One region of the Bacillus sp. Hm123 genome, then DNA from elsewhere that is predicted to be linked to it. Evidence: riboswitches for the same ligand, from Rfam matches in the RefSeq annotation. Region 1 holds a riboswitch; each other region holds the start of a gene.
What was found. Region 1 has a riboswitch for cobalamin ahead of ACSVDJ_RS09410 (iron chelate uptake ABC transporter family permease subunit). Riboswitches for the same ligand answer to the same signal wherever they lie in the genome.
Positions count from the first base shown of each region.

Region 1 (3,210 bases):
AGCTACGGTAAAATCAAATAACGACGGTGTTTCTTGACTAACGACCGCTAATTTTTGGGCCACATTGCGCGAGGAAAGCTTGAAAATATTTTCGTCATCTAATGTGATCATTCCCGCATCAGGCTTGAGCACGCGATAGATGTTTTTCAAAAGGGTTGATTTGCCACTTCCGTTCGGTCCTATGAGACCAACAAACTCTCCTGAAGCAATATCCGCATGAACGTTTTTCAACAATGGTTTCTTTTCAATACTTGAGCTTATATTTTGTACAGAGATGTTCACCCTACTTCTCCCCTCCAAAAGCGTAATGGCTTCTTCTTAGCATCCATAGAAAGAATGGTCCACCGCAAAGTGCTGTCACAATCCCAATCGGCATTTCTTCTGGAGCAATCACTTGTTTGGCAACTATATCTGCCCACACGAGGAAGATCGCTCCGATTAAAGCGCTAATCGGTAACACTTTTTGATGATCCGATCCGACCATTAAACGAACAATGTGAGGCACCATTAGGCCAAGAAAGCCGATGGAACCGCATACAGATACGAGCACGCCTGTCATTAAAGCAGTAGTGACAATCAGAACTTTTCTAAACGTTTCAACATTCACTCCTAACGTGACCGCTGCCTCTTCCCCCATTAACAAAATGTTCAACGCCCGATATTGAGACCATAAAAATAGAAACCCTAAACATATGACAAGGGCGGGAATAGGAATATACTCCCACTTAGCACCTGCCAGGCTCCCCATCATCCAAAACATCGCATCTCTTATTCCTTCTTCTTTCGGTGCTGATATCACAATAAAGCTGGTAATAGCAGAAAGCACCATGGAAATAGCGATCCCCGCTAATAATAATCTCACTGTTGAAATCTTTCCGCCCACTTGAGCTAGAAAATACACAAGAATAATAGAAAGCAAGGAGCCGATAAAGGCAGCCGTGATTAGCGCATACTGTCCGAATATGGAAAAGGCCCCAAATATAATCACTAACGTAGCACCAACTGATGCGCCAGAAGATACACCTAATATGTACGGATCGGCTAATGAGTTGCGAACAAGCGCTTGAACGGATGTTCCGTTGATCGCTAAGCCAGCTCCAGCAATGACAGCTAATATCACTCTCGGAAACCTTAAATTCCAAACAATATTTTCTTGAGCGGCTGACCAGTCTTTTGTGATCACATGCTCAAGAGAAAAGGCTTTTGACAGAGCAATCTTCCATACAGTCAGCGGATGAATCGATACAGGCCCTACCATAATCGCGATCGTAATAGAAACAACAAGAACGCTAATTAAAAAAAAGATAAAAAAAGACAGCTTATAATTGACGCTCGATTTCTTTCTTTTTTCGATGGAAATTGTTTGTACTTGCTCGATTGGTAACTCCCCCTTCACATCAATGTCATATGTTTTTCTGACAAATAAAAAGAGCATTTAAACCCGTCGAGTTTAAATGCTCACAAAAAAGATTGTCTATGCATAAAACTAGCACAACGATCATACTTTCCGTCAACACCCCCTATATCCCGTAGGTTATTTCGTATTTACTAAACGGGCAGGTCTCCTGACTCATCTTCTACACTCCCTGAGCCTTCCCGTTATTCACAGTGGCATGTTTCAGGTCGCTCTGACTTACAGTGGCGGGAACCGTGCCGGACTTTCACCGAACTTCCCTTTTAAGCTATACATATTTTCGAGTAAATATAGCACCTGTCTAATAATAAATATGAACTTTTCTAAATATTACTACATTAAAGCTAAAAATGTCTACCATTATCAAAATAGTGGAAAGTTTAATATTTTGTCGCACTTAGTTCTTTCAAGTCAAAACCCCCTGCAGAGAACTTCTCCACAAGGGGGTGATATTACTGATTCAATTCTGCTCGTTCTTCTTCGGTAAAAACACGTGATCTAGTAAGAAAACGCTTACCTTCTCGTCCTTCTAATGAAAACATTCCACCTTGACCATCAACAACATCGATGATTAGCTGGGTATGCTTCCAATAGTCAAATTGAGCGGCATTCATGTAAAAAGGACAACCACCAATTTCCCCTAATAAGACATCGCTTCGGCCAGTTAAAAAATCTCCTTCTGGATAGCACATCGGCGAGCTGCCATCACAGCACCCACCGGACTGATGAAACATTAAAGGCCCATGTCTTTCCTTTAACTTCTCAATTAATTGTAAGGCTGCTGCTGTTGCGGTTACGCGTTCAACGATTGAAAATCCCTCCTTCTATTTAGAAGAATCCAAGAGCATCCTCGCTATAGCTGACGAGCAAGTTTTTCGTTTGTTGGTAGTGAGACAGCATCATTAAGTGATTTTCGCGTCCGATTCCTGACATTTTGTAACCACCGAACGCCGCATGAGCTGGGTACGCATGATAACAGTTCGTCCACACACGTCCGGCTTGAATACCGCGCCCCATTTCATAAGCAAGATTCATATTTCTTGACCAAACACCGGCACCAAGTCCATATAACGTATCATTGGCGATTTGCAGTGCTTCTTTTTCATCTTTAAACGTAGTGACAGACACGACAGGGCCAAAAATTTCTTCTTGGAAAATACGCATACTGTTATCTCCTTTAAAGACGGTTGGCTTCATGTAGTAGCCGTTTTCAAAACCGGCGAATTGATTGCGCTCGCCACCTGTTAAGCAAGCGGCTCCTTCTTGTTTACCGATATCAACATAGGAAAGAATTTTCTCCATTTGTTCATTAGAAGCTTGAGCCCCCATCATCGTTTCCGTATCTAGTGGATTGCCTGTTTTGATTTGCTTCACGCGTTCTAATGCTCGCTCCATAAATTGATCATAGATCGATTCTTGAATGAGCGCTCGTGATGGACATGTACATACTTCCCCTTGATTTAAAGCAAATAGAACAAATCCTTCAACCGCTTTATTTAAGTACGCATCATCTTGAGCCATGACATCTTCAAAGAAAACATTCGGTGATTTACCACCAAGCTCAAGTGTGACAGGAATAATATTTTGTGATGCATATTGCATAATTAAGCGGCCCGTCGTTGTTTCTCCAGTGAACGCAACTTTCGCAATTCGTGGGCTAGTGGCTAGTGGCTTACCGCATTCTAAGCCGAAGCCGTTGACAATATTCACGACTCCTGGAGGTAAAATATCACCAATCAGCTCCATTAATACTAGAATCGAGGCAGGTGTTTGCTCGGCTGGTTTAAGTACAACAC
Region 1 covers NZ_CM200277.1:1,839,940-1,843,149, forward strand. Annotated here, with positions in the region: gene ACSVDJ_RS09405 (ABC transporter ATP-binding protein) at 1-282, opposite strand, end outside; gene ACSVDJ_RS09410 (iron chelate uptake ABC transporter family permease subunit) at 284-1,318, opposite strand; cobalamin riboswitch at 1,539-1,730, opposite strand; gene ACSVDJ_RS09415 (DUF779 domain-containing protein) at 1,867-2,223, opposite strand; gene adh (aldehyde dehydrogenase) at 2,243-3,210, opposite strand, start outside.

Region 2 (3,210 bases), 980 kb from region 1:
GTGCCAATCTGATCCTTCAAACAATGGATAGGCCTCTTTTTCTTTCGCTAACTCCATGGAAGATTTAATCGTTAAAAATGCTACTTTTTCATAAAGTTTATCGGCATAATTTACCGCTTCTTCTGATTCCCATTGAATGTTCTCTAATGCAAGCAAATGATGCCATCCGAACGTTCCAAGCCCAATACCGCGATAGCGACGATTCGTACGCTCTGCTTGAACAACTGGAATTTTGTTTAAATCAATTACGTTATCAAGCATTCGAACTTGAATCGGAATGAGACGTTCTAATACACCCGCTGGAACTGCCCGTCCAAGGTTGACAGATGACAAATTACACACGACAAAATCGCCCGGTTTTGAACGTGTCACGACGAGATCATTTTCTAATGTCACTGACTCAAAGGCAGTTGGGCTCATATTTTGCATAATTTCCGTACAAAGATTGCTAGAATAAATCATACCTTCATGTTTATTCGGGTTTGCGCGGTTTGCTTCATCCCGATAAAACATAAACGGTGTTCCTGTTTCTAACTGGCTCTTCATAATCCGTTTCATCACTTCGATCGCTGGCACTGTTTTTCTCGTTAAAGATGGATGTTGGACACATTCTTCATATTTTTCACGGAAAGAACCATTGCCACGCGTTTCATCGTAAAAATCTTCAAGCGAGTAACCCATCACCGTACGCACTTCATGTGGGTCAAATAAATGCCAATCTCCTCGTTGTTCTACTTGTTCCATAAATAAATCTGGCAAGCAGACCCCTGTAAAAATATCATGAGCTCGCAAACGCTCGTCTCCGTTGTTTAACTTTAAATCGAGGAAGGTAAGAATATCTTGATGCCAAACATCTAAATAAACCGCAATCGCTCCTTGACGCTGACCGAGTTGGTCGACACTGACCGCTGTATTATTCAATTGTTTAATCCACGGAAGAACACCACTTGATGCCCCTTTAAATCCACGAATGGAAGAGCCTCTAGCACGTACTTTCCCCATGTATACACCGATACCGCCACCGTACTTCGACAAGTTGGCAACATCGGTGTTGCTGTTATAAATTCCTTGTAAAGAATCATCAACCGTATCAATAAAGCAGCTGGATAGTTGTCCATGTGGCTTCCCAGCGTTGGCAAGTGTTGGTGTTGCCACTGTCATATAAAGCTGACTCATCGCCCAATACGCTTCTGCAATTTTTTCCACTCGTTGTACTTGCTCATCTTGCATCAACGTCATCGCGATCACGAGCCAACGTTCCTGTGGTAATTCTACTGGTTGATTATTGAAATCGACTGCGACATAGCGATCCATCAACGTTTTCAACCCGATATATGTAAAGAGTTGATCACGTTCTGGCACGATCAATTGACCGATCTCTTGTAGTTCGGATCGTTCATATTTTTCGATGAGCATTGGCGTATAAAGACCTTGCTCCACCAATTTCTCCACATGTTGATCAAAATTTGAATACGGTGCCATACCACGAAGAGCTTGTTGTGTGTCGTATACTTCGTGCAAATAGAGACGAGCTGCGATATATGTCCAATGAGGAGCGGCTTCATCTATGCAACTTAATGCTTCTAAAATCATCGCCGTCGTCCACGCCTTTACGGTTTCATCTGGATGACGTTCACGCCATTTTTCGCTCGCTTTTTCTAACAGTGCTATTTGCTCTGTTCCAAACTCCTTTTTCAGTGATGCTAAGATTGCTTCCTCATTTAATTTTTCACTTACAATTGTCATATACTTAAACCTCTCTCTCGCTTGTTCTTCTTAACTGCAAAATAAAAAGACGATCCACATCGGGGTTCGTCTGAATGATTGAATTTAATCTAGGAAACAAGCGAAAGAATATGCTATACTTGCATGTGGTCAATTCACTCGCTTCCAACTTCTCAATCCCCGAAGAACGTGTCGCTTGACGATGAGTGGCAGGTCTACTGGCTTACGCTTCCTCCTTCCGCCTGCCTTCCCGCAGCAAAAAGTGCTACAGTGGTTCTTCAAGACGGTCGTCAGCGCGTACAGTTGCGGGGACAGCTCCATTTGTTGGATTCCCTATTAAACCGTTACGGTACCACGACATCGTTATACTATATATTGTGTTTTTGTACTCATACTACCCTAACATGTTGTGTCTAAATCGTAAATAGGCAATTTTATTTATAGGTGTACAAACTGATTTTTTTCCTTCTTTTATTTTACATAAGTAAGATGAGTGGTCAACATATTGACAAACAAAAACAGTGGATTCCTGTTAGTTATTTTTTAGGTATTTTTAGGAGAGAATATTATATGATGCAGTAAAATTTTTGGTATAATCAAATATCTCAGCAATTCTTTTAGATTGGTTGAATATACTTTTAATTTGTTATAAGATTGTAATGAGAATAAATTGAGAATGACAATAATTCAATAACATTTTCAATAACGACGGAGGTATAGATATGACAGCTTCTACATTAGTAATGAAAGATTTACACGTAGCAATTGAGGGTAAAGAGATTTTAAAGGGTGTAAACCTTGAGATAAAAGGTGGAGAATTCCACGCGATTATGGGACCAAACGGAACAGGTAAATCAACATTATCTTCCGCAATCATGGGTCATCCGAAATATGAAGTGACAAAAGGTAGCATTGAACTTGACGGTGAAGACGTATTAGAAATGGAAGTAGACGAGCGCGCTCGTGCCGGCCTATTTCTTGCGATGCAATATCCAAGCGAAATTACAGGTGTAACAAATGCCGACTTCTTACGTTCTGCGATCAATAGCCGCCGTGAAGAGGGTGATGAAATTTCTTTAATGAAATTCATCCGTAAAATGGACGAAAAAATGGACTTCCTTGAAATGGATCAAGATATGGCGCAACGTTACTTAAACGAAGGCTTCTCTGGTGGAGAGAAAAAGCGTAACGAAATTTTGCAATTAATGATGATCGAGCCAAAAATTGCGATCCTTGATGAAATCGATTCTGGTTTAGATATCGATGCATTAAAAGTCGTTTCTAAAGGAATTAATGACATGCGTAGCAATGAGTTCGGATGCCTAATGATCACTCACTATCAACGTCTTTTGAACTACATCACTCCTGATAAAGTACATGTTATGATGCAAGGTCGTATCGTGAAATCAGGTGGACCTGAGCTTGCACAACGCTTAGAAGCAGAAGGATATGACTGGATTAAGCAAGAGCTTGGAATCGAAGACG
Region 2 covers NZ_CM200277.1:2,819,507-2,822,716, reverse strand. Annotated here, with positions in the region: gene ACSVDJ_RS14830 (ribonucleoside-diphosphate reductase subunit alpha) at 1-1,746, opposite strand, end outside; cobalamin riboswitch at 1,917-2,098, opposite strand; gene sufC (Fe-S cluster assembly ATPase SufC) at 2,448-3,210, shown strand, end outside.
Region 2: another riboswitch for cobalamin. It lies ahead of ACSVDJ_RS14830 (ribonucleoside-diphosphate reductase subunit alpha); the one in region 1 lies ahead of ACSVDJ_RS09410 (iron chelate uptake ABC transporter family permease subunit).

Region 3 (3,210 bases), 1.1 Mb from region 1:
ACGTCCACGGTCATCGTCGCTCAGAAATTGATGAGGCGATTAAAGCTCAGCTTGATAAAATTGCTCATTCTACTTTATTAGGGGCGGCTAATGTGCCATCGATTGAGTTAGCGGAACAATTAGTTAAGCTGGCACCGGAAAAGCTAACGCGTGTCTTTTACTCGGATAGCGGGGCAGAAGCGGTGGAAATTGCCATTAAAATGGCCTATCAATATTGGCAAAACAAAGGAATAACGACGAAAACGAAATTTGTGACGATGTCTAACGGCTATCACGGGGATACGGTTGGGGCGATTAGTGTCGGCGCCATCGATATTTATCACCGCGTCTATAGCTCGCTAATGTTTAACTCTTACGTCGTACCATTCCCGGCAACATACCGTCATCCTTCTGGCGATGAAGCAACGGTGAAGCGAGAGTCACTTGAGGCGATTCGTCAATTATTTGAAGAGAAGCACGAGGAAATTGCAGGTGTGATGGTCGAGTCGCTGATGCAAGGAGCTGGCGGAATGAATATGATGCCACCGGGGTATTTAAAAGCATTGGAAGCACTTTGCCGCGAGTTTGATATTTTACTTGTTGTGGACGAAGTAGCGACAGGCTTCGGTCGGACAGGAAAGATGTTTGCTGTTGAATATGAAGACGTCCAACCAGATATTATGACGGTTGCTAAAGGAATCACCGGGGGCTATTTGCCAATCGCGGCAACGATAACAACGGAAAAAGTTTATGCTGCTTTTTATGCGGATTACACAGAAATGAAAACCTTCTTCCATGGACATTCTTATACAGGAAATCAGCTCGGCTGTGCCGCTGCTTTAGCGAATTTAAAGATTTTTGAAAAAGAGCGATTAGTCGATCAAGCGGCTAAAAAAGCCGAATACGTCAAGGAAATCCTAGCTGAACTTGCCAAATTGCCGCAAGTCGGGGATGTTCGTCAGCTTGGACTAATGTGCGGGATTGAAATTGTGAAGGATAAAGAAACGAAAGAACCGTTTCCGTGGGAAGAGCGTGTTGCGTATAAAGCCACGTTAAGAATGCGAGAACTTGGCATGCTGACAAGACCGCTCAGTGACGTGATCGTTTTCATGCCACCGCTCGCTACAAGCTTTGAAGAACTGACACAAATGGGGCAAATCATGAAACAAGCGATTGAAGAAATTCAGCTTGTTCAGCAACGATAAAAACAATCCGCAGAGGTCGTCTCTGCGGATTGTTTTTATCCAGCTTGCGATAAGTCAACATCGATTCACTAACGTTCATCGTGTTTCCTTTATCTCGTGCGGAATGCTCCAGTCCATACGTCGCCAAACAGCGCCTTTCGCTTTAGTTATCATCTAGCTGCGCCTCCTAGACACTCGAGTCAAATAACCTGCCCCTTACAAGGCTAACGCCTTTCCAGCGTCAGAACATTTGCTTGTCGTGTCTGGACAGTCGCCTCCGCTTTAGTTACTACATGCCAATGTCTTGACCGCCGTTTTGTTTTGTGAAGTGGTTGTTTGGTATTTTGTCTATTTTTGATGCTTCGTGAGAATCTAGGATTTGACGGAGACCAAATATTAGGTAAACCCCTGTAGCCATTAGTAGAAGGAATAATCCGATAACGATTACTAATTTCATATGAATCCACTCCTTTCAAATTACAGTAGTCTATTATACTTGTATTCTAGCGGATACATATGGAAAATTCAAACTTCTTCCGTTGATTTTTTGAAAGAGCGAAAAAGGGCGTGGAAGTGGGATTAAAATTGTGTATAATTAGTGTTAATAAATCATACATATGCTTGATTAGGTGAAGCCATGGAAAGCGGCTTCTTAAAAGGGGAAGCTGGTGTAAATCCAGCGCGGTCCCGCCACTGTGAGTGAGATTGTTCATTTCACGAGCCAGAAAACCTGCCTGTATCACAAGCACCGACAAACCTACGAGGATAGGGTGGTGTGAAAGGGCAGAATCTACCCTTTTTCACTGCACACCTCTATTACGTAGAGGTGTTTTTTAATTTTATAAACATAAAGGAGAGAATAGAAAAGATGAAAAAACTATCGACTTCGATTTTATCGATGCTACTAGCGGCTGGGGTGCTCGCTGGTTGCGGTGAAGAGAAAGCGGCTCCGGAAAAAGAGCAAACGAATCCACCGAAAGAAACGCAAGAAGCGGCGTTTCCAGTGACGATTAAAGATGGTGCAGGGAAAGACGTTGTTATTGACGAAGATCCTGAACGCATCGTTTCTCTCGTTCCGAGCAACACGGAAATCGCGTTTGAATTAGATCTTGGGAAAGAAATTGTTGGGGTAAATGATTATGATAATTATCCAGAAGAAGTGACAAAGATCGAGAAAATCGGCGGTATGGATTTTAATGTTGAAAAGATTATTAGTTTAAATCCTGATCTAGTGTTAGCTCAAGCATCTGGTGCTCATAATTCGAAAGATGGCTTGAAGCAATTAGAAGACGCTGGCATTGATGTACTAGTTGTGAACGATGCTCAAAACTTTGACGAAGTGTATGAGTCAATTGAAATGATCGGTCAAGCGACAGGGAAAGCAAAAGAAGCGGATGAAGTCGTGGCTGATATGAAGGAAGATGTCGCAGAAATTGAGAAGCAAGCTGAAGCGATTACAGAAGACGAAATGAAAAATGTGTTTGTTGAAGTTCAACCAGCACCTGAAATTTACACGCCAGGAAAAAACACATTTATGAATGAAATGCTTGAAATCATTCATGCGAAAAATGCTTCAGCGGACTTAGATGGCTGGAAAGCAATTACGGAAGAAGCAGTCATTGAGAAGAATCCAGATGTTATCATCACAACTTATGGGTATTATATTGAAAAGCCGGTAGAGCAAGTGTTGAGCCGCAAAGGGTGGGAAAATGTAGCTGCGATCAAAAATAAAGAAGTGCACGATGTCCAGTCTGACTTAGTATCCCGTACAGGTCCTCGTCTGACAGAAGGATTAGAGCAACTTGCTGAAGCGGTTTATCCAGATGTTTTTAAGAAATAAAGTTTCCGCCTACGTTATTGCCTTTGCTTTTTTTATTATAGCGGTATTAGCCGGTATCTCGATCGGAACGATGCACGTTCCGGTTCGGGATATCGTCTTCTTATTATCCCACCATTTTTTCGGTACATCGATTAGCGGTATCGATCCATCCTTTGATAGTGTTGTTTGGAATATTCGTTTTCCACGCGTGTTGCTTGCTGGGCTCGT
Region 3 covers NZ_CM200277.1:774,020-777,229, forward strand. Annotated here, with positions in the region: gene bioA (adenosylmethionine--8-amino-7-oxononanoate transaminase) at 1-1,184, shown strand, start outside; gene ACSVDJ_RS04035 (hypothetical protein) at 1,453-1,620, opposite strand; cobalamin riboswitch at 1,774-1,915, shown strand; gene ACSVDJ_RS04040 (ABC transporter substrate-binding protein) at 2,032-3,003, shown strand; gene ACSVDJ_RS04045 (FecCD family ABC transporter permease) at 2,966-3,210, shown strand, end outside.
Region 3: another riboswitch for cobalamin. It lies ahead of ACSVDJ_RS04040 (ABC transporter substrate-binding protein); the one in region 1 lies ahead of ACSVDJ_RS09410 (iron chelate uptake ABC transporter family permease subunit).